DNA from 3 places in the Paenibacillus sp. sgz302190 genome. Region 1 is predicted to be linked to each of the others. Evidence: riboswitches for the same ligand, from Rfam matches in the RefSeq annotation. Region 1 holds a riboswitch; each other region holds the start of a gene.
What was found. A riboswitch is a leader RNA that binds a small molecule or an ion and turns the genes downstream of it on or off. The one in region 1 is predicted to bind cyclic di-GMP.
Positions count from the first base shown of each region.

Region 1 (8,233 bases):
GGTTTTACCAATTCGCTTGACGATCATACCGGGAAAATTATCGGGGCCGTCAAGTACGACAACAGCGGCGCCGAGCAGTACAAGTTTCCTTTTCAAAATATGCATGTGCACTCCAACGATTTGTCCCTTGTCATCGGCGACGGCCAGCAGACGAACGCTTATCACGGCGACCAGTTCCAGGATACGCTGCAGGTGTGGCGAAACGACGGTTCCGGGTTCAAAGGCCCGCGCATTCTGTGCAAGCACAGGGGAAGCTTCCACACACAAAATCTTCACGTTCATCCGAGGCTAAGCCCGGACGGCAGGCAGGTGCTGTTTACAAGCGATATGTCGGGGTACGGCAATTTGTACATAGCCGATATTCCGGAGTTCGAATCCCTCCCCGAAATGCCGGTAAAGCCATGATGAGCGCGAAAACGAAAAGCGTGAAACAGAAAAGCGACAAACCGAACTTGCTGCTCATCTTCACCGACCAGCAGCGCTGGGATACGTTAGGGGCATACGGCAATACCGCGATACGAACGCCGAATTTGGACCGGCTGGCGAGCGAGGGGGCCGTATTCGAGCATGCGGTCACCCCTTGCCCCCTTTGCGCCCCGGCGCGGGCAAGCGTAATGACCGGATTCGCTGCGGGAAAGACGAACGTCTTCGATAACGAATCTGCTCCGGCTGTTGCCGACGATGAGTCGATCGCGGCTTATTTGGCCAAAGCCGGCTATTTCAGCCAGGCGATCGGGAAGATGCATTTTACGCCGGAAGGGCAGACGTACGGCATGGAACATCTCATTTTGTCGGAGGAGATGAGGGGGGTGCGCACCGTGGAGCGCGTGGAAGACGTTCGTTTCGACGACTACGACCGGTACTTGATCGAGCACGGCGCCTGGGGCTGGGAGAAGCCGCCGGAAATCGGCTATAACGAATTGAAGCCGCTTGTGAACGGGCTGCCCAAGGAGCTCCATATCACGCAGTGGTGCGGGGATCGGACGGTACATTGGCTGAAAAACGAAAGACCCGCGGACAAGCCGTTTTTTTTATGGACATCGTTCGTCAAGCCTCACGCTCCTTTCGATTGCCCGCAGCATTTGACCGGTCTGTACGACCCGGAGAATTTGCCGAAACCTTGGGTGTCGGACAATGACGGTACCTCCAAAAATCCGTACATCGAATCGCACCGCCAAGCGATGGAAGCCGATCTGTATTCGGAGCGGGCGCTGCTTAGAAACAGGGCGTATTATTACGCGAATATTACGTTCATCGACGAGCAGATCGGCAGAATCATGAGAACGCTGGATGAAGAGGGGCTGGCTGACAATACGCTCGTTCTGTTTACTTCGGACCATGGGGAACTGCTTGGCGACCATCGATTATGGTTCAAAAACTTCGGGTATGAGGGCAGCCTCCACATCCCGATGATCGCCCGGTGGCCCGGCGTGATCGCACCCGGCACCCGCTGCGCCGAGTTGACGACTCTGCTGGACATTTTTCCTACTTTCGTGAACCGGGCAAGCGGGCACCGCGAAGACGACGGCCGCCCCGGAGTGGATCTGTTGAAGCTGCTGGCGGAACCGGCTTCCGTTCGCCGGGATTTCGTCTGCTCCGAGTTTTACGTGCCGCCCAACTATATGCTTCATATCCGCAGTAAGGAATGGAAATATTTGTATTACCAAAACGGCGGTTACGAAGAGCTGTATCATCTCGCGAATGATCCGCACGAGCTTGTCGATTTGGCGGAGGATCCGCTTTTTGAGCATGTGAAAAGAGAGCATCGGGCAGCGGCGGTCCAGTGGATCCGCAGCTACGGCAATCCTGAAATCGCGCTCGATGAAACAGGCCGGGAGTTGAAGGCGATCCCTTATCAAGCGCAGGCCCCTTCATTGAATCCGCGGCCGTTCTCGCGTATGCCGTGGGATTCCAGAATCCCGCCCTCGCTGCTGCCGGAAGGGCGGAGGTCCTGGTTCTGGCAAGCGTTGGGCGGCGATTGGAGCGACGTTATAAGGTCTTTAGGCCCGAAGGATTCGTGAGGGGCCGGGGTTTCGATTTTGAGTGCAGGAGGTAGATGCTTTGTTCGAACAATATGAAATCGTGGAGACGCTGTATGAGAACCCGCTTGCTTCACCGGCGGATATTGCGGATTTTCGCCTGGAAGGAAGTGCGAATATATCTTTTCCCCAGGGCAGGATGCGGATGGAGAATGCCCTGGATGCCGGTGAAGGGCAGAGAGCCAATTTTGTGCTCTGGTGCCCGGAGACGTTTCCGGACGGCTTGTCGATCAGTTGGGATTTTTGGCCGGTCAAGGAGCCGGGGCTTTGCATTCTTTTTTTCAGCGCGGCAGGCCGCAGCGGCAAAGATATGTTCGACCCCGGGCTCGAGCGGCGGGTAGGCGTCTATGACCAGTACCACCACGGGGACATCAATGCTTATCACATCTCCTATTACCGCAGATTATGGGAGGAGGAGCGCTCTTTTCATACCTGTAACTTAAGAAAAAGTTACGGTTTTCATCTGGCCGCGCAAGGGGCCGATCCGCTGCCGCCCGTGCTCGACGCGAGAGGGCCGTATCGCATGCGCGTGCTCGTTCATGGCGGGGAGGTGCTGTTCGCCATCAACGATCTTTTGGTGCTTAAATGGAAGGATGACGGTACGACTTACGGCCCTATCCTCGGCCAAGGGCGGATCGGGTTTCGCCAAATGGCCCCGCTCATCGCCGAATACCGCAACCTGCAGGTGCATCGGGTGAGAGAAAAAGGTTCCAATTAGCGCGTTCGAACGGGTCGCAGGCTGCCGACGGATCGTATCGGGAGCCTGCCTTTTTGTTGCCAAGCGACCTTGTGCCCCGCTTCAGTTCAGCAACCCTTGAGGAAAGGAACGGGGTGGGGAGAAATCGTTTCAGTGGCGATTTTTCGCGAAATTTCGCATACTTTGGATAAAAATTGAAATTTATATTGATAGTCAACAAGAGTATGGGTTATTATGGATAGAGTTATGGATCGAATGTACTATTTTTTATAGATTCGTCTACCTATGAACCAAGTGAAAATGAAAAGGCAAACTTGCTCGAAAGACAAGGACGCAAAGCCACGGACCTACTTTTCCGGGATGCATGTCGCAAGACATCTCTGGAGAAACGGCCGCCGGGTTACCACAAGCGGTTGGTTTTTTGTTGTTGAAAGCAGCTCAGAAAGCGAGATGACATGCGAGATGCCGACCTTCTTTTACCAGAGATCACCAAGAATTATTTCCGAAAGGAGGCTTTGAAACGAAATTTTTAAGTTGATAATCGATATAGTTACGGTTCTGATCAGTTCCAATCGGACTTCAAAATCGGCATAAAGATAAGAGAGGAAGGGGGCTAATCCGTAGGTATTAGGTTAAAATTCAACAATGTAAGGCGCTATTATTTTGAATGCTGACTGTTTGCAATTTTTTGGTGATAATATCACTTGATTAGCTTAACCGTTTATTGAATTCTTATTTTATATTACTTGAGGTGAGTTATTTTTGAAAAAGATTACTTCATTATTACTAATATTAACAATATTATTCTCCATATTGTTCAAAGATGTTGATAATACCATTTATGCGGCGGATACTTCCAACACAATAAAAGTAACTTCAATAACTGCAAATTATGGTGATATGTATTTCAACCCTACATTTACCGTTACCGGAACTAATTTGCCTTCCTTGGAATACAAGACAAGCATGAGTTACGGTGGATATGGATATAGAAATTTCATGTTGGTAGAGAGTAATGATGCACGTAATCCGAGTGGAATACAGATTGGTTACAAGGATAATAATGTAGGAATAAACGTTATCTCTAGTTCCAGCACACAAATGGTATTTCAAATCAGTGCAACAACCCCATCACACTATACCAGTAATATAGATTTGTATTTAGCACCATCGGGAAGTACTGTTCAACAACATCCAAGTTTTTATGTAGGAAGCTTTAATTTGAGTACATTAGCTCCCAATACAATAAAAGTAACCTCAATAACTGCAAACTATGGTGACATGTATTTTAACCCCACGTTTACCATTACCGGAACTAACTTGCCCCCCTTGGAGTATATGACATATATGAGATTCGGTGGTGAAGGGTATAGAAATTTCATGTTGGTAGAGAGTAATGATCCACGTGATCCGAGTGGAAAACAGATTGGTTACAAAGATAGTAACGTAGGAATAACTGTAATCTCTAGTTCCAGCACACAATTAGTATTTCAAATCAGTTCAACTGACCCATCACATTATACCAGCAGTATAGATTTGTATTTAGCACCATCGGGAAGTACTGTTCAAAAACATCCGAGCTTTTATGTAGGAAGCTTTAATTTGAGCACATTATCTCCCAACACAATAAAAGTAACCTCAATAACTGCAAACTATGGTGACATGTATTTTAACCCCACGTTTACCATTACCGGAACTAACTTGCCCCCCTTGGAGTATATGACATATATGAGATTCGGTGGTGAAGGGTATAGAAATTTCATGTTGGTAGAGAGTAATGATCCACGTGATCCGAGTGGAAAACAGATTGGTTACAAAGATAGTAACGTAGGAATAACTGTAATCTCTAGTTCCAGCACACAATTGGTATTTCAAATCAGTTCAACTGATCCGTCACATTATACCAGCAGTATAGATTTGTATTTAGCACCGTCGGGAAGTACTGTTCAAAAACATCCGAGCTTTTATGTAGGAAGTTTTAATTTGGGTACATTAGCTCCCAACACAATAAAAGTGACTTCAATAACTGCAAATTATGGTGACATGTATTTTAATCCCACGTTTACAGTTACTGGAAATAATTTGCCTCCCTTAGAATATTGGGTAAGCATGAGATACGGTGGGTATGGATATAGAAATTTCATGTTGGTAGAGAGTAATGATCCACGTAATCCGAGTGGAAAACAGATTGGCTACAAGGATAATAATGTGGGAATCACTGTTATCTCTAGTTCCAGCACACAATTGGTATTTCAAATCAGTTCAACTGACCCGTCACATTATACCAGCAGTATAGACTTGTATTTGGCACCATCGGGAAGCACTGTTCAACAACACCCAAATTGTTATGTAGGAAGTTTTAATTTGGGTACTGGCAATTTCTCTAGAGTTCCAGAAATAAATCTCTCTGGAGGTAATGCAATTTCCAAGATACAAACTTTAGATTCCAGAATAATGGACGAACAAACATTTGAAGCTGACCCAGTAAACACGGCAACTGGAGCGCACGAGATTACAAGATCGTTGCTTACGGTAAATGGAGAACTTCCACTCAGCTTCAATACTCACTACAATTCCCTTTTACTTAATGTTGGCCCATTAGGAAAAGGTTGGAGCCATGACTTTGAAACATATTTGGAAAAGCAATCAAGCGGAAATATCATTGTTCATTGGAATGCAAACCGTCAGAATACTTTTGCGAGAAATAGTAGCGGACAATACACCAGCTCAGACTTGAGCGTCAATTATGATAATCTAGTTCAAAATAGCGATGGAAGCTATACTTTAACCCTCAGGGATCAAACCACATATCTGTTTAACCCTACCGGTCAAGTCACAAAATTATTGAATGGTCATGGACAAACTTATCAATTTAGTTATGATAATGCAGGCCGATTAATTACTGTGAATGAACCTGTTTCAGGACAAGCCCTTCAATTTTTTTATAATACAAATGGGTTAATGAATCGAATTAAAGATGTAGTGAATCGTGAAATATCTATTACCTACGATGCTAATCAAAACTTAACGTCCATCGTAGATGCAAATGGAAATCCTACAAATTATACGTATGATAGTAATGGGCGAGTATTGACTGTAACGGATTCAGATGGGATTGTTTCCTTCATAAATACTTATGATGATAGAGGCAGAGTAATCTCACAAAAAGATGCTTTGGCGAATCATCCAGCTACTCTATTCAACTATGATGAAACAAGTTTGCCTGGAAATATAATTACTACGATAACGGATCGTAATGGTCAGAAACATGCAGTAACCCATAATGGTTTTTATGAGCTAATACAGTTAACAGATGAAATGGGAAATATCAAAACATACTCATATGATCAAAATGGGAATCGTACGGGCGAAAGAGATTTTAATGGGGATTTTTCGAGGTATGTGTATGATTCCAAAGGTAATTTGATAAATTCGGTTGATGCAAATGGCAATCTAACTATCATGACGTATGACTCCAAAAACAATTTACTTTCTGTACAAAATGCTCAAGGGAACACAACCACATACACCTACGATAGTAACAATAACATTTTAAATGTGAAGGACTCGTTGGGCAATAGTACCACAAATGAGTATAATAGCGACGGTTTGTTGAAATCAGTAACAACACCTTTGAAAGCCAAGACATTGTATGAGTATGCACAAGGCAATCTTGTAAAAAAAACCGATCCTACTGGTGTAGTAACCAATTATCAATATGACAACATCGGCAGAATTGTTAAGAAAAAGAAAGGGGACATTTCTGATTCGTATACATATGATGCGGCTGGTCATATATTAACTCAGACAGACAGTTTAGGTAATACTTTTAAATATACCTACAATAGTCACGGTGATAAAGTTACTAAAACTGATCCCAAAGGGAGTTTAACCAAATACAACTACGATGCAAACGGTAATCTCCTGTCAGAGACTAATGCGTTAAATCAAAGTATTACCTATAAATATGACGGAGAAGATCGACTAGCTTCAGTGATAGATGCCAATGGTAATACAACTTATTTCCACCGAGATTCTAAAGGACGTTTAACCAGTGTAACTGATCCGAAGGGAAATTCTTTTGGTACGCAATATGATACAGTGGGTAATGTAATCGGAAAAACGGATGGAAATGGGGATACAATTGAAACTTATTCTTTTGATGCAGTAAATAATCCGATTTCTATTACTGATGCATTGGGCAACGTTACAACCCAAAAATATGATAGTTTGAATAGAGTGACTCAAGTTATTGATGCATTTGGTCGTTCGACAACGATGAAATATGATGTTGTTAATCGACTAATTTCAACTCGCGATACACTTGGTGGGAATAACCAGCAAAGTTATGATACCGATGGAAACCGTACAACTATTGGAGATGCAAACAATAATAATACCAGTTTTACTTATGATTCTGCAGGAAGAATAGTTTCAATCACGACATCATCTGGCTCGACGATAAAGTATAAATATGACACTCAAGGACAACTTGTAAGTATAGTTAATGGTCGCGGCCAAGAAACCACATATCAATATGATGCTGCTGGAAGACAGATCAGTTTTACAAATCCGGAAGGTACTGTTACACAAACATATGATGCAAATGGTAACCCACTAATTACTACAGATGGTAATGGAACTATTAGCAGACAGTATGACTCATTGAATCATTTGACAAGCTACAAAGATGTATTTGGCAATACAATTCAATATAGTTATGATGCTAATGGAAATTTAAAAACGTTAACTTATCCTGATGGTAAAGTGGTCACCTATGAGTACGATTCGACAAATCGACTTGTCCAGGTAACAGACTGGAGAAGCCGTCATACCCAATACGTTTACGATGTAAATGGCCGACTAAGTAAGACAATTCGTCCCGATGGTTCTACAGAAATGAACTTATACGATAAAGCAGGACAACTGATTGAGACGAATGACACTGATCGATTTGGTAGTGCTATCAATCATTACAGCTATACCTATGATAACAACCATTTAGTTTTATCAGAAAGAAACAGCGTCACGAATGAGGTTTATAACTATGCATACGATGTATTGGGTAGGTTAACTAATGTAGGTATTGCTGATGCAGTATATGGCCAATCCTATTCATACGATCCGGCCGGGAATTTAACTGTTTTCCAGAATGTATACCAGCCTGGAAGCGCGCAGACCGTTATTCAAAATGTAAATATGTCTTATACCGCTGATAATAGATTAGCTCAGTTTAACGGGAATCCTGTAAATTATGATGCAGATGGAAACATGACCAACGGGCCTTTAAACGGTCAAATGCTGACATTCCAATATGATTCGCAGAATCGACTTATCCGTGCGGGGAACGCAAACTATGGGTATGATGCGGAAAACCACCGTGTATCCAAGATTGAAAATGGGGTAACTACTCGTTTTGTCATTAATCCTAATACTTCCTTAAGCCAAGTGTTGATGGAAACGGATGCGGCAGGTGTACCTAAAGCGTATTATGTCT
Region 1 covers NZ_JBZYAO010000009.1:85,282-93,514, reverse strand. The annotation lists gene AC6RNO_RS12825 (oligogalacturonate lyase family protein) at 1-405, shown strand, start outside; gene AC6RNO_RS12820 (sulfatase-like hydrolase/transferase) at 402-2,021, shown strand; gene AC6RNO_RS12815 (DUF1961 family protein) at 2,062-2,757, shown strand; cyclic di-GMP riboswitch class I at 3,034-3,144, shown strand; gene AC6RNO_RS12810 (RHS repeat-associated core domain-containing protein) at 3,499-8,233, shown strand, end outside.

Region 2 (8,233 bases), on a different contig from region 1:
TAATAGATCGTGCCGGTCGTCGGCTGGTCCGCCCGGTTGACAAGCGAATTGCTGACGACGTAGCCATTGCCGTACAGCACATCCCGGCCGATCATCGTCGGCTGCGGGATCGTTCCCGGCGTCTGTCCCTGATCGGGGTGCCGGGCATTTTCCATAATCGTAACGCCGTTAAAAACGACCAGATCGTTGTTCACCTGGTTGCGACCCACGGCGTTCTCCGCCGCCGATTGAAACTCCGGCGGCGTACCTCCCGGTGGAGGGCCACCGCCTGTACCGAGATCGACGCTGTTACAGGAGGCCGGATGCACGTGCGTGGCTACATCGTCGTTGTTGCCGGACTGCAAAGTCGGCCCTGTATAGCCGGTGGCATCCAGCGTTACGGTCCCGCCGTACCCGCCTAGCGCATAATTGCTGACTGTGGCTTTTTCCAGTTCGTACACTTCCAGATTGTCGATTCGCCAGTACGAATACGGACGTGTCACGGTCATCGTTTGATTCACGGTTTGAGTCATGGTGACGGGTGGGGCCATCGGTCCCCCTGAAACCGTCCATACATATGTTTTCTTCACAGGAACAGAGTAGGTCACTTCACCGGTCATATTCGCGAATTGATTTTGAAATAAATAATTCAGCCCCAATGCGTTCGCATAGAGGCTTTCCGAAGTCGGGATGCCTTTTAATACATCAAATCTTTCTACATCCCGCATATCCGCGCGAAGCACGCCGCTGGCCGCAGGGTCCATGACGGCGTCCTGGTTGATCGTTCCTTTGATCGGGGGGCCGATCATGAAGGAACAGCTGTTGGGCGGTGTTGTCGGCGGTGCCCCATCTTCATCGTAATAAATAGAAAGATCTGGCACGTACCACAAAGAACCATGAAAAGTGATTTTCCAACCATCGTACCATTTAATAACCAAGCCATCAGGCCCATTTGAATCCTCTTGGTACTTGTTATTATCAAAAGAAGCCTTAATATGGAAGTTGAACGTACCAGAACTAAGATCAATAAAATCTGGCCCCTTATCAATAATACTAGATTCAGGTATCGCATGGTTTTGCCATGTTGGGTCTATCATTACAGAAGGGTCATAAACAATGTCCGATGGTCCCACCCTAACATTTACTGCCTTGTCAGAATCGATTATTACTGACTGATCTTCATCCATAACCAGCGAGGAGACTGAAATGTTTGCAGAATGATGTATAGTCGCAGTTGCACTATTAATATCTTTAGAGCGGACACCTGGATGTACCCCCGGTATATAATGGTAAGCACTATCCGTTGGATACATTTCTGGAACAGGACGATCAGTAATTAATGGGTAAGTTGAATAATAGGTACGTGAATTGTTATCATCATACATCCAGACATACCCTAATGTTTGTCCTGGATTTTGCGGATCAGGCCAACCCGGATCGCGGAACCATCCAAAGTAAGCACTCCATGGAATAGCCGAAGTGGTGAACGACTTCTCAATCCCTGTAATCGTTGGTATGTGCCAATTGTTCCCACTCGACTTTGTTAGATATTCATAAACATTCCCGTTTTTATCCTGCAACCAAGCGCTTTGCACGGTTTTTCCTGGTGATGGAATAATGGTCACGTCTGAATAATTGAAGTGATCATATGTAACAAGTTCTCCCGCTGGTTTCCCTGGCGGTGTATAAGCTTGCACAACACTAGTAGAGTAATCAATGTCACCTAGTTTTATTGGAGCTGCTGTAGCTATCTGTGGTAATATCGGAACCACTAAAAATGCAATAGTCAAAATTGCAACAAAGTGTAAACATAGTTTTTTCAATAACCTCACCCTACAGTTAGTTTAATCAGATAAAATGCCAGTGTAGATTAATGTTGGAGAATTAGCATTGATACTATTAAAGACAACTCTGGTTTGCCCGCCTGCCGCTGTAGGAGTTAGATTCCCTCTAGGTACGGCCTCAAAGAAATATCGTGTTTCGTTAATCATATCGCCTGTATTTCCTCTATAAGTGCTATCGTAAGTAATAAATGTAGCCTCATGACCTGCTTTTTTAAAGGGAATATTGATACCTGCAATTCTACTCAATGCCCCTTTTGAATTTAAGTCCCCAGTTGCATCATAAGCGCGATCCGGAATACCTGCGCTGCATCCAGTTACACTTGTTATATTAGCTGGAAAGCTATTAATCTTCATCGTAGCTTCAGTAACAATGATGTAATTATTACCTTTCAATTGCACCCATTCCCCCGTTTTAAAGTCCTTCCATTGAAACTCGCTTACATCACTTGGAACAAGATTTCGGTTCGGATCATTCGGATCGTCCAAATCGACTACAACGTATCTATTAACGCTGCATGACATATTTCCATCGGCAGTTGTCGTTGTAAGTAATTCATCATGAAATTTCTCGTCTTTCAACGTCTTTGCAAAATAACGGGGAAGCATCGTAATAACGTTGGTTTTATGCCATACAATCTCAGCCCTCGATACGGCATGTTTGTCAACAGAAAGCGTCTGGCCGCCCTTAATGGAAAGGATGCGCTCAATGGTTGCCGCCGCTTGGGCGCGGGTTGTCGTTTGATCCTCCCCTAGCGTGCCGGTGTCATCCATGCCTGTGATCAGACCGGCTTTGGTCCCAAGATACATCCACTTCTTGTCCTCCGTGTTCTTGTCGCCGGTTGCCGCCCGAACCGCTATGCGCGCCATTTCTTGGCGGGTCATCGGCGTATTCCAGTCCCCGATCGTAAAGTCGCTCCACTCATGAATCCCCGCGCTGACCGCCGCGTTAACGTAAGGCAAATACCAATCACTGCCGACGGTGGCACCCGAAACTGAAATATGAAGCGCGGAATCCGCCATTTTGATAAATTCTGCCCGCGTTACTTGTTCGTCCGGTTTGAAGGTATGATCCTGATAGCCGTCCACGTACCCTTTTTGAACCGCACCGGCGATGGTCGCCTCCGCCCAGTGCCCTTTCGTATCGCTGAAGCTGCCCGCAGAAACCGTGCCGGCAATATTCGTTGACTTTGTTGCCGGTGCGGCGGCGGTTGTATCGGCTTTGACATCGTGAATTGAACTTCCGAGCAGCACGATAACCGCTATTGTTGTAACTAATTGAACTTTCATTTTTATACCTCCACAGTAAAAAAGTTACTTTTTTCAAAACAAAAAAACCAACTGGTTTCGGTGACCCGGCTGCCGTTTCCTTGAGGGATGCCTTACGACATATCCCCGCAGAAGTAGGCCCGTGGCTTTGCGTCCCTGTCTTTCGAACAGGTTTGCCTTTTCATTTTCATTTGGTCATTTAGGTATTTGAAACTACAAATATAGTACATTGGATTCAATACAAGTTCCATATTAACCCATAATCTAACAGATTTCCACAAAAAACACACATCCCTCACAATATTGATTGCAAAACAACACATATATCATTAAAAAATGCAATTTAAACCCGCTTGTTTTGATCAATCTTATTTCATCCGATTTGCACAATCACGCAACACCATTTGCACAAACACGCAAAATATTTACGATGAAAACAAGCACAATTTTTCCATATAATAGTAGAATAAAACGGAATTTCAGGGTGTGTGTGGGATGGATGAAAAGCAATTTGAGCGACTGCTGATTGACACTATTAGGGCGCATTTCGCAGATGTGCCTACGCCTCCTGCTCCTGTCATTCATGCATCTTGGGAGAAGATGAAGCTAGTGCTTATGGAAGAATCCAAGCAGGTCTCGATTGATGTATCCAAACTCCCTCAATATGGCAACTGACTTATTATAATGGGGATCGAGACCAGGAGGATGTATGCTTAACTACTACAAAGACCTATTATTGAATGTATTCCTCGTTTTCCTCCCGATAGCGTTATATGTCCATGTCTTCAAAGCCGAACGTACGCATTTGTATAACCGGGTTGCCGTTTATATTATTTTTGGCTCCGCACTGGTTGCAACAATGTTTTTTCCTGCTATGATCCAAAAACTCACCTTCGATTTCCGCGGTATTCCGCTTATCATAGGCTCTTTATATGGAGGCGCTTACGTCTCCCTGCTGCTATTTGTCACCTTGATTGTTTGCCGGTTCTTCATGGGGAGCCCTCATCAAATCGAGTACATTCTTGCACTCATCCCCGCGTTTTGCGTGATGTTATTGTATATCAAAAATTTCCAAACGTTCTCGTTGTTGAAGAAAATCATTTCCTCAGTCGTTGTCTACTTCATCATTAGAATGCTGGCTCAAACCGTTTATTTGTATTTGATACAAAATAATCAGGCGTGGGCGGATTACGTGGCTCCGGGCGGTTATAGAACCATTTTGCTGCAATGTTTCGTTGCAGGGCTTTACGTCTACATGCTGGAAATTTTCAAAAAAAATGTGCGCCAGCGCGATGAAATTACGAATAATGAGAAATTCAAAGTCGCCAGCGAAATGGCCGCTTCCGTCGCCCATGAAGTCAGGAATCCGCTTACTTCGGTCAGGGGCTTCATTCAATTGATGGGGAGCGAAAAAATCAGCAACGAAAGCAGGCAGTATTATCAAAAAATTTGTCTGGATGAGCTGGATCGGGCCCAGCAAATTATTTCAGATTATTTGACTTTTGCCAAACCGGAGTCGGACAACGTCGAACTTATCGATTTGAAAAGCGAGATCGACTACATCACGAACGTTCTTGCCTCTTTTGCCAATTTTCAAAACGTACGCATACTGACGCAATCGCCGGATGGACAGCTGCTCGTTCACGGGGATAAAACCAAACTGCGCCAAGCTTTCTTGAATATCGGAAAAAACAGCATTGAAGCGATGCCGAGCGGCGGGCAATTAACGATTCATTTGCAAAAAATGAAGCGGCATGCCGTCATCTCCATTATCGATACCGGAACGGGGATGACAAAAGAGCAGGTCGACCGCCTGGGAACCCCTTATTATTCGACGAAAGAAAAAGGAACCGGGCTAGGGACCATGGTTTCTTTTAGCATTATTCGGAAAATGCAAGGTACGATAGAAGTCAAAAGCGAAAAAGGAAAAGGCACCACCTGTACGATTTCGCTGGACCTGGCTATTTGAAGGGTAGCAAAAAGACGCCTCCATCCCGTATACACGGTTGTTCGGGAGGCGTCTGTTCGTATTTTACTTTTGAACAGATAGTTGCTATGATAATTATAATTTTGTTTTGACCGGGTATTTATAACGAATGACAGGGAGCGAATTTCTATGATGGACCCGTTTCACCTAGATTTCAGTCGAATGCATCATGGCCGTTAAACTTCCGGATTCTAAGGCGGCCCGCTTTCTCTTGACCTGCCTCGTCTCCGCAGCCGGGGGATGCTTGTTCACGATTATTCGCATGCCGATTCCGTGGCTGCTGGGGCCGATGATAGCCGTGCTGCTGGCTTCCAAATGGGCCAAGCTGCCGCTCTACTGGCCTTCTTACGTGCGCGACGCAGGGATTGTGATCGTCGGCTATTCCATCGGATTGTCGCTGACGAAAGCGGCGCTCATCGAAATCGTGCATCAACTGCCTTCCATGCTGATGATGACCGTCGCATTGATTGCGCTATGCGCGATCATCGCCTTTTTTATATCCAAACTGTCGGGGATCGACTTCCCGACGATGATGACCGCGAGTATCCCCGGCGGGCTCACGCAGATGATTACGCTCGCAGAGGAGTTCAAGCAGATCGATTTGACCATCGTCACTTTTTTTCAAGTGACGCGGTTGATGATGATCGTTTTTTTCGTTCCGCTGCTGCTTTTCAGTCCGGTGCTGGGAGGCAACCATACAGGCGCCTCGGGCGCTGCTGCTACTTCGGAAGCTGCTTGGGCCGCACTATTCCCCAACATCTGGATATATGTGGCGGTATGCCTGATCTGCGCATGGGTAGGCAGTAAAATCAAACTGCCCACCGCGTATATGCTGGGGCCGATGGTCGGCACCGCAGTCGTTCACCTTGCGGGAGTTTACGGTCCCGAGCTGCCTTCCGCCCTGCTTAACATCTCCCAGTTTATGATCGGGAGCTATGTGGGATTGCTGCTGAAGCCGAACCAACTGGAGCGAAAAGTCCGGACGATCTCGCTGGCGATCGCCAGCGGAGCCATTCTGGTGCTCGGCTCGCTTGGCCTGAGCATGCTTCTGACCCGGCTGCACTCGGTATCCAGAGCAACCGGCTTTCTCAGCATGGCGCCCGGCGGCATGGACCAGATGGGCATCATGGCCCATGAGATCGGCGCCGAGCTGTCGGTCGTATCCGGCTATCAAACCTTCCGGATTTTGTTCATTTACTTCGTCGTTTCGTCCGTGCTTAAAGCGGCGTTCCGCTTCGCCGCCCAAAGGAAAACGAACCGCGCGGAACTGCAAAAATAACAAAACGGAGCCTGCCGCTGTGAGCGGGCTCCGTTTTTTTTCAATCCTATTTTTGAATCAGCTTAAAATCGTCATAGTGAAACCCCGGAGCGACCACGCAGGATACGAATACAGGCTCGCTGCCCAAAGGCTTTGCCGTTTGCCATACTTTGGCCGGCACGAGCGCTTGCGGCCGCTGCCCGTTCAACACGTCGGGGCCGAGAATGATTTCCTGCTGCGCTTGCGGCTGATCGGCGTCTCCGCCCAAAGAAAGCAGCAGCGGACTGCCCGAATGCCACAGCCACAGCTCATCCGACAAAACCGTATGCCATTCCGAAAACTCCTCCGGATGAAGCACAAAATAAATCGAACTCGCGGCAAAGCGCGGCCCGGAATAAGACTCGCCCAGAACAGGCTGCGGAATTTCAAAAGCAGCTTTCCAAAGCTCCTTATACCATCCTCCTTCCGGATGGGGCTTAAGGTCTAATGCCTGGACGAGCGGAGATAACTGCTTGGTAATCATATGGTTTCCCTCTCTCTCGGTAGTTCTTATTCTCTATTTTTATCTCTATGAAACAGTAATCTAGTGATAAATATGTCGCATATTTGTCGAAAAATCAAGCCCTTGGCCCGGGAGCGTCTGAGAGGCAAAAAGCAGCTGCCACAGGGCAGGTGGTAAAAAAAAGACCACAATACGGGCGGAACCTCGCATTGTGGTGTGCCGGACGTTCTCTCTCTTTGTCAGATTTTTGAATACTTTTAATCATTAATTATTTTTTTGACTACAGAGCCCTTTTTTATTTTCTCAACGTTCACTCTATCCTTAATATTTATTCCTATGAGAGGGCTATTTGAAATAGAAAAAGATACGCTGACATCTACTACCTCAAATTCGGAATCAGTTCCATCTACGTTACTAACAGTTATTTTCGAACCAACTAATTTCTTTAATTGAGCATTGTGTTGGGTATTATCTGAATCAACATTACTTCCAATTAGCACCATTCCGCGACCTGGTATATCAATTACATCATCTAGCTTCATGATCTCCAAAAAATTCTTCTCCCTTCTATCGCTGATCTATGAAAAGTGTTAGATAATTTTCCTACCGCACATACAAAAAAGGCTCATTCCTCCTTTTGTTCGAGTTGGAATAGGCCTATGAAAATTTATCAAGTGGTAAAATTCTTAGTCTCTACCATTGCTATATACTATCGAGCCATATTTTAAAAAGTCTACGTTTTCTGGGAATCCTACACAAATCCCAATATTTTTTTTATCAATTATTGAAGTGGATATTTGCGATGAAACCACATTGTAAATATGTTTGTTCCCTTCCAAATCAATAACTAAAATAGATTCCCCAATCAACTCCCTAATTTCCCCATGATTCAGTTTATCTAATTCTGGATTAGCCCCACCTATAATAATACCTTTATTCTTTATTTCAAAAGTTCCGCTAATTTTAAATAACTCCAAGGTAACCATTCCTTTCTACCTTTGGTCTGTATACAACAACTCTTTGACATCCTTTAATTTAATATTAGCATTTCGTAATCTGTTAATTGCATCTCTCAGAAGCATCATTCTTTCTGAATTTGTTAAATCAGGTGCAAACCTCGCTGCTCGAATACTAGTACAGCATCAGTCTTTAAATTGTGGATAGTGACGTTTTAATTTGATCCGGGCGTCAGAGGTAGTAAATTGCCAATCGACTCCCTTTTGACTCGCGTTGCGACCTTGCTCCCAGGCAGACAGCTCCCCGGATAATTTGTCGATAGAAGGAAAACGACGGCCTAGACACTGGCGGGTCATGACGCTGAGTTCAGTCTCCGCAATGTTGAGCCAACTTCCATGCTTGGGGGTGTAGTGAATCTCCAGTCGTTTCGCTAAACGACG
Region 2 covers NZ_JBZYAO010000048.1:1,883-10,115, forward strand. The annotation lists gene AC6RNO_RS32555 (DUF5704 domain-containing protein) at 1-917, opposite strand, end outside; gene AC6RNO_RS32560 (S-layer homology domain-containing protein) at 1,824-3,110, opposite strand; cyclic di-GMP riboswitch class I at 3,167-3,277, opposite strand; gene AC6RNO_RS32565 (hypothetical protein) at 3,585-3,764, shown strand; gene AC6RNO_RS32570 (ATP-binding protein) at 3,799-5,058, shown strand; gene AC6RNO_RS32575 (AbrB family transcriptional regulator) at 5,246-6,355, shown strand; gene AC6RNO_RS32580 (cupin domain-containing protein) at 6,402-6,854, opposite strand; gene AC6RNO_RS32585 (hypothetical protein) at 7,094-7,378, opposite strand; gene AC6RNO_RS32590 (hypothetical protein) at 7,523-7,822, opposite strand; partial or broken gene AC6RNO_RS32595 (transposase) at 7,979-8,233, opposite strand, start outside.
Region 2: linked by a shared signal. The riboswitch ahead of AC6RNO_RS32560 (S-layer homology domain-containing protein) and the one ahead of AC6RNO_RS12810 (RHS repeat-associated core domain-containing protein) in region 1 are both predicted to bind cyclic di-GMP.

Region 3 (8,233 bases), on a different contig from region 1:
CCTGCAATTGTGCAGGTTTTTCAGCGGAGATAGGGGCTCAGGTTCACTTTTAGCGAAAATTCCTGCACTTTTGCAGGATTTTCGCCAAAATAAGTCAATTTTCGATGAAAAGCCTGCACTTTCGCAGGTTTTCTCTCTACCAAGCTGCTTCCTGACCGGTTGCGCAGTTCCATAACCTACGCTGGGAGAAGCGCGCCCGGAAAAAGCGGCTGTCCCCCAAATTAGGGGCTCACTGTTTCCCCTAACCCTAACAAAGTGTCGCGACTTTATCGAGCAGCCTGCACTTTCGCAGGTTTTTCGGCCTGCCAAGCGGCTGCGCCCCCAGTCAGGGCCCCCTCTGGTCTGCCCCAGGAGTCTGGCGGGCGGATTTACGCTTCCGTTATTTTTTATTTTCATGGCGTTTGGCCAGCAACCTTTTTTCGGATGGCGGCGTCTAGGGTGTAGAACTGGAAAAGTTTATCGCTATTAAGCGTACGAGGAGGAAGATTCATTTGAAACTGGTCAAAAAAGCAGGAACCGTCGCTATCGCATCAGCGCTTCTGCTCACTGCGGCTCCGCAGGCATGGGCGAATGATGCCGCAGTAGGGACTCAAGCTATCAGATTGCCCATCAAAGGCGACGACACCGCACAGCTCGAGCCCAAAATTACTAAAGACCAAGCCCTTGAACTTGCCAGGAAATACGTTGCAATTCCGGATGGGTATACGCTGCAGTCGGCTAACCTGAACGCTTATTATGTAATGAACGGACACAGCATTCCGAACTGGAACTTAAGTTTCGTGAAGAAAGTGAAAGACCAGTATTTAGGCGATCTGCATGTTACGATTAACGGTATTAGCGGAGAAATGGTCGGATATTCGATCAACGACAAAGATCCCGAGCATAAATTGAGCTACCCGCCGAAAGTCGATTTCAAAGGAGCCAAAGCGATCGCTTCCGCATGGATCGGGAAGGTGAATCCTGATAAGCAGAAGGAACTGCTGTACAACCAGACGGAAGAGGATTCCTTCCGCACCCCTCTGAATGGAAATTATCAGTACAACATCCGTTTTGACCGGGCGGTTAACGGCATTCCGTTTATGGAGAACGGCGTCAATGTCACTGTGAACGGGGACGGGCAGGTAACCGGCTACAATTACAACTGGGATGACGATGTGACATTCGAGACGAATGTGACGCCGATCGGCGAGGACAAAATCGCCCAGACCTTCAAAGACAAAGCCGACGTTACCTTAGCCTATCAAATCCCTTATGAAGCAAAAGGCGAGAAAAAACCGCTCATTGCCTACACATTAGTCCCATTCGCCCTGAACGCTGTGAACGGCGAAGTTTGGAACCAGGGCGCTTTTTCCCAGTCTCTTTATGCAAGTGACAAAAATCCGCTTACAGAGCAACCGCTGTCCGGTAAACCGGCTTCCAATTTGAATCTGACCAAGGAAGAAGCCGTCAAAAAGGTAACCGATGCGTTCAAGCTGCCCGATGACTACAAGCTGCGCGACGCTTCCTACAACGAGGTCACTTCCCCTGAGACGGGAGAGAGCAGCTCAAGCTGGAACCTGAACTGGAGCCGGCCGGCGGCGGAGAACGATTCGACGGGTAAAATCGGCGGCAGCGGCGCCTGGGCTGCGGTGAACAGCAAAACCGGCGAGATTATGAGCTTCAACAAGTACATTAATTATCCAAATGACGGGACCAAGCCGGTTGACGGCAAGGTAGCGCTGGATACAGCCAAAGCGTCGGCCATCGATTTTGTGAAAAAGAATTTGCCCGCTTACACGGACCAGCTCGTAATGAGCGCACCTGTAGAAAAGAACATACCTGCCGAACAATTGAAACAGCAGCGCACCTGGGAGTTCAATTTCAAACGGGTTATCGATGGCGTGAGCGCCAATTACGAGAGTGTGAATGTGAGCATTGACCGGACTGACGGCGCGATCTTGAATTACTACAATTCGATTACCAATTTGCCGTATCCGAAGCAGAAGCCCGAAGTGATCGCCCTCGACAAAGCGAAAGAAACGCTGCTATCGCAGTATGAGATCAAGCTGAACTATGTGGTAGCGAACAGCGGGGCTCCAGGGGGCATTCCCATCGAGAAATACAGATTGATGATCGCAGCGGGAGAAAGCGTTCCGAGCGCTCCTGTGGGCGGAGACAATAAAAAGCTCGAGGCTAAACTGGTCTACTCCCTGATTCCGAAATTCACGCGCGAACAGTTCTTCCTGAACGCCCAGACGGGGCAGTGGGTCAATGCCTCCAACGGCGAAGTCATTTCGCTGGAACGCGTGAAAGTGGACGATATCGAGAATCATTGGGCGAAGAACGAGCTGCAATTGATGCTGGACTATCAAGCGCTTGACGTCAAAGACGGCAAGGTGAACCCGGATCAAGCCATCACTCGCGGGGAATTGATCAAAATGCTGGTCATTGCGATGAACGGAGGCAACAGCGGCATTTATTACCCTGCGGCACGCGCAGCTTCCTTCGCGGATGTGCAAAGCACGTCCAAATATTTCGCCTATGTCGAAAATGCGGTCGACCGCGGATTGCTGGTTCCTGGCGAGGATTTTAATCCGGAAGCCAAAATCACCCGCGAAGACATGGCCCAGCTCATCGTTAAGGCGCTTGGTTACAAAAGCTTGACGAAATACGAGAATGTTTTCAACAAAAACTTTGCGGATGCGGCCAAGCTGAAAAATATCGGAGAAGCTGCGATTGTCGTCGGTCTGGATATCATGTCGCTGAATAACGGCAGCTTTGAGCCCGGGCAGGAAGTGACAAAAGCACAGGCTGCCGTAGCGTTCTCCCGCTACCTGCAAAAGCGCGCCGATCTTCAGGACCAGCGACCCCGTTACGTATACTAAATCCTTATGGAACAAGCATGCCGCATCGCCGGTGTGCTTGTTTTTTTTACGGGAAACGGTTCCCGCTTTCCGAAACCCGCCGTGTAAAATTATTCCCCGTGTGCTTCCCAGCCCTGCAAGATATGTTACAATAGGCTTTAAAACTTAATCTTGTGCGAACACGGCAAAAGGAGCAGAAGAGCATGGCTGTAAATGGAAGAGTAGGTCTGGAAGACATCATCAAGGCGAATCATGTGCTCAGCAAAGTGATCGAGCCCTCGCCCCTGCAGCGCAACGAGCTTTTATCAAACTTGTATGAGTGCAACGTATACTTGAAACGCGAAGATTTGCAGATCGTGAGATCGTTCAAAATTCGCGGAGCTTATAATGTCATTCAAAGCTTGTCTCCCGAGGAGCGGGCGGCGGGAGTCGTCTGCGCCAGCGCCGGCAATCACGCGCAGGGAGTCGCTTTTTCCTGCAAGCACTTGGGCATCGAAGGAAAAATCTTCATGCCGACGACGACGCCCCGGCAAAAGATTTCGCAGGTCAAGCTGTTCGGCGGAGCTTTTGTCGAGGTCATCCTTACAGGAGATACCTTTGACGATTCCTCCGCTCAGGCCAGGGAGTACTGCGCCCGGGAGAACAAGGCGTTTATTCATCCGTTCGACGACGCGCGCACGATTGCCGGACAAGGCACGGTCGGTCTTGAGATTATGAACCAGATGCCTGAGACGCCGGATTTTATTTTTGCCACGATCGGCGGCGGCGGACTTGTCTCGGGAATTTCCACTTATGTGCAAAGCGTAGCTCCGCAGACGCGCATTATCGGCGTAGAGCCGGAGGGCGCCGCAAGCATGTCTGAGGCGCTTAAGCTGGGACAAGTCATCACGTTGGCAACGATCGACAAATTCGTCGACGGGGCGGCCGTGAAGCAGGTAGGGCAATTGAATTACGAGATTTGCAAGGAGAATGTCGAGGATATCGTTATCGTGCCAGCCGGCAAGGAGTGTACGACGATTCTGGAGCTTTACAACAGCAATGCGATCGTGATCGAGCCTGCCGGGGCGCTTCCGGTTGCGGCGCTTGACGCATACAAGGAACAAATCCGCGGCAAAAACGTAGTCTGCGTCATCAGCGGCGGCAACAACGACATTGACCGGATGCAGGAAATCAAGGAGCGCTCGTTGATCTACGAGGGGCTTAAGCACTACTTTATTTTGAACTTCCCGCAGCGCGCCGGTGCTTTGCGCGAGTTTTTGGAGGAAGTTCTCGGGCCTTCCGACGATATTACCAGATTTGAATATACGAAGAAAAACAATAGAGACGACGCGCCGGCGCTGGTCGGCATCGAGTTGAAAAACAAGGACGACTACCACGGGCTTATCGAGCGTCTCTCGCGCAAAGATTACGGCTACATCGAGATTAACAAGGATCCGAAGCTGTTCAATCTGCTCATTTGAAAATTTCCGATTTACAGCAGAACCGGAAGATTCTATTAGCTAATTTTGGTTAAATATGGTATAGTAAATAAGTCCCAGAAAACTCGAATATTTTTCGAAAAAAGGCAAACTTGCCGAAAGGCAAGGACGCAAAGCCGCAGGTCTAAGGTTGCATTCAACTAGGACAGCTGGGCTGCCGAAGGGTTGAATTATACCTAACAGGTACTACCTGCGGCTATTCCATGTGATGGAATAGCCTTTTCTTCTTTATACAGGTTTGGGGGGAGGAGGTTATAAGCGTGAACGGCGGTACATCATCCAAACGGGAGCGGCATGCAATTAACTTTGCGTGGGAATATTTGTGCCTGCTTGGCGTCAGTCTGCTGACGGCGAATCTGCTTGTCTCGGCATCGTTCCATGCAATGGGCTGGCTGGCCGGGATATTGTTTGCGGGCTTTGCTTGCTCCGCTTTTCTCGTCAAGCGAAAGGCTTCTATTGTTTTATTGGCGGCAGCGGCGTGCGCATGGCTGCTGCTTTCATTCGTGTTTCTTGCGTCCGAATTGTTCGCAAGTTTGTTGACTCATACGGTCCTGTGCATGTTTTTCGTCTACGGGATCCGGCAGTTGGCTGCGTCGCGGGAGCATTATAAGAGCAGGAGCATGGAAATGGAATACATCGCGCATCACGATTCCTTGACGGGTTTGCCGAACCGCAGGCTGTTCGAAGACCGTCTGGAGCGGTCACTGCTGCATGCCAAGCGCCACAATACACTGGTTGCCGTTGTTTTTTTGGATCTGGACCGTTTCAAGCATGTGAACGACACGCTCGGGCACGCTTATGGCGACATGCTCATCCGGCAGGCCGGCCAAAGGCTGACAAGCAGCCTTGGGGAAGAAGATACCGTATACCGTCAGGGCGGGGACGAGTTTACGATTTTGCTGCCTCATATTATGAAGCAGGAGGATGTCCGCCTCGCAGCGTCCCGTATTCAGGCGGCGCTTGAGGAGCCTTTTGTGCTTGAGGGAAGCCCTTTTGCGGTTTCGGCAAGCATGGGGATTGCGCTGTACCCGTATGACGGGGAGACGCCGCGGCAGTTAATGAAGCATGCGGACGAAGCGATGTATGCGGCCAAGAAGCATGGGGAAAATTACCTCCGTTTCTATGACGCAGAAATAAATGCCGAGCCGGCAGGCCCGGAGCGCATGGAGCGGGCGCTTCGCGCCGCCTTGGACAATGGCGAACTGGAGCTGTACTATCAGCCGCAATATGAGCTTTCCGGCAAACGTCTGATCGGAATGGAGGCGGTAATCCGCTGGCACTGTCCGGGGCAGGGGGAAATCCCGGGCAGCGAGTGGGTGCGCGTCGCCGAGGAAACCGGCCTGATGACCGCCATCGGCGAGTGGACGCTGCGAACAGCGTGCCAACAGGCGAAAAGCTGGCTGGACGCGGGATATCCTCCTTTACGGCTGACCGTCGCTGTAACCGCTTCACAGTTCAGGGACCGAGGCTTCATCGATCTGGTGGCCGACGCCATCAAGGAAACGGGCCTTGAGCCCGGCATGATCGAGCTCGATTTGGCGGAAGACATATCTTCTTCCGGCGTGGAGGAGACCGGCGAGAAGCTGAAGTTATTGAAAGCTTTCGGATTTCGAATCGCCATGGACGATTTGTGCACCGGCCTGTTCACCAGAAGCGGCGCCGACCGGGTGCCGATGGACAGCGTCAAGCTCGATAGCACGATCGTCCGCGACCTTCCCGAAGACGGCGAAAATCAGCTGCTGGCGGAAGCGATCGCCATGATGGCGCAGCGTCTGCGTCTTAATCTGATCGCCAAGGGAGTGGAAACCGAGGAGCAGCTCGAACATTTGCAAAGTATGCAATGCACGGAAGCTCAAGGCAAGCTTTTCAGCAGCCCGCTGCATCCTGAGGAATTCATTCAATTAATGAAAGACAAAATAAGTTAACGGAAATGATATGGATTTTATCAACCACAGGTAGTATAATCGGGAATTGGGGCTCTACACCTATTTGTAGCCAGTCACAAACATGATTATGTTACCTTGTATGACATGACGAATTGTGCCGCAATAACGGGGAAACTACTTTTCCGCCCTTGGAATTGATGGTACAATTGACACATGAATGCGTTACATATTTTCATTCCTTCATGGTGACACTACAAGTTGGCCTTTCGTGAAGCAGTCTAAAGAAGTAGTCAAATTTATTAGTTGGGGGTAATACGATGAAAAAAGTGTTTTCAACTGCATTAATGGCTGTTACAGTGACAGCGGTAGTGCTGTCCGGATGCGCAAAGAAAGAGGATAAAACAGGCGGCGCATCGGCTTCTCCGGCTCCTAGTGCGGCAGCTACGGCGGCGGCAACTCCGGGCGGCGCGGCCAAAGACATGAAGATCGGAATGGTTACCGACATCGGCGGCGTGAACGACAAGTCGTTTAACCAAAGCGCTTGGGAAGGCTTGCAAAAGCTGAAAAAAGACACCGGCGCCAATGTGAAAAATCTGGAGAGCAAAAGCGACTCCGATTACATCCCGAACTTGAACCAATTCGTCAAAGATAAATACAACCTGACTTGGGGAATCGGCTTCCTGATGGGCGATGCGCTGAAAACGGTAGCGACCCAGAACCCTGATGCAAAACTGGCCATTATCGACAACGTCGTAGAAGCTCCGAACGTAGAGTCGGTTACATTCTCCGAGCAAGAAGGCGCTTATCTGGTAGGCGTAGTTGCAGGTCTTACAACGACAACGAACAAAATCGGCTTCGTCGGCGGTGTGAAAATTCCGGTTATCCAACGTTTTGAAGCGGGCTTCAAAGCGGGAGTTGCGGCAGTTAACCCTAAAGCCACAATCCAAATCAACTACACAGGCGCTTTTGACAAGCCTGACCTTGGCAAAGCGGCAGCCGCAACCATCTATAACGATGGCGCGGACATCATTTTCCACGCAGCAGGTTCGACGGGCAACGGCGTATTCAACGAAGCGAAGGACCGTTTCAAAGCCGGCAAAAAAGTATGGGTAATCGGTGTCGACAAAGACCAATCCCTGGAGTTTGGCGACGACGTCACCCTCACTTCCATGTTGAAACGCGTTGATCAAGCGGTTGAGCGCGTGTCCAAAGATGTCATCGACAACAAGTTCCAAGGCGGCAAAACCATAGTTCTCGGTCTGAAAGACAACGGCGTAGGCTTGCCTGAAACTTCCAAGAAAAACGTTAAGCCTGAAATTTTGGCAAAAGTCGATGAATACAAAGCGAAAATTATTAGCGGCGAAATCAAAGTCCCTGAACAATAAGCACCTGTTCGCGCGCAGCGTCAGCTCGAGGAACGTGTCGCATGCTATTGTTAAAACAAGGCTGGTTGCATAACTAGCCTTGTTCTTTAGTTCTCAAGGTTTTTCTCCCTATCTCCTACTTCGCTTCATGAAGCGATACCGTCTTATTGCACTTCCTCTAAAAATAATCAGTAGGGTGATCCGATGAGCACAGTAACCCCTGTTGTCGAGCTTTACAATATTACGAAGCGGTTCCCGGGAATCGTTGCCAATGATTCGATCAGCTTGCAGCTGCATAAAGGTGAAATTCATGCATTGCTCGGAGAGAACGGAGCGGGCAAGTCGACGCTCATGAACATTCTCTTCGGTTTGTACCAGCCGGATGAAGGCCATATTAAAATTCAGGGCAAGGAAGTCAATATCGACAGCCCGAACCGGGCGATTGAGCTCGGAATCGGCATGGTGCATCAGCACTTCAAGCTGGTGCAGCCTTTTACGGTTACGGAAAATATCATTTTGGGCATGGAGCCCAAAAAAGGGATGAATATAGATTACCGCACCGCTCAGGAAAAAGTGCGTAAACTGTCCGAGCAGTACGGGTTGAAGGTCGATCCGAAAGCAAAAATTGAAGACATTTCCGTCGGCATGCAGCAGCGTGTGGA
Region 3 covers NZ_JBZYAO010000047.1:48,111-56,343, reverse strand. The annotation lists gene AC6RNO_RS32530 (hypothetical protein) at 1-309, opposite strand, end outside; gene AC6RNO_RS32525 (YcdB/YcdC domain-containing protein) at 492-2,864, shown strand; gene ilvA (threonine ammonia-lyase IlvA) at 3,047-4,303, shown strand; cyclic di-GMP riboswitch class I at 4,397-4,483, shown strand; gene AC6RNO_RS32515 (EAL domain-containing protein) at 4,582-6,246, shown strand; gene AC6RNO_RS32510 (BMP family lipoprotein) at 6,525-7,592, shown strand; gene AC6RNO_RS32505 (ABC transporter ATP-binding protein) at 7,776-8,233, shown strand, end outside.
Region 3: linked by a shared signal. The riboswitch ahead of AC6RNO_RS32515 (EAL domain-containing protein) and the one ahead of AC6RNO_RS12810 (RHS repeat-associated core domain-containing protein) in region 1 are both predicted to bind cyclic di-GMP.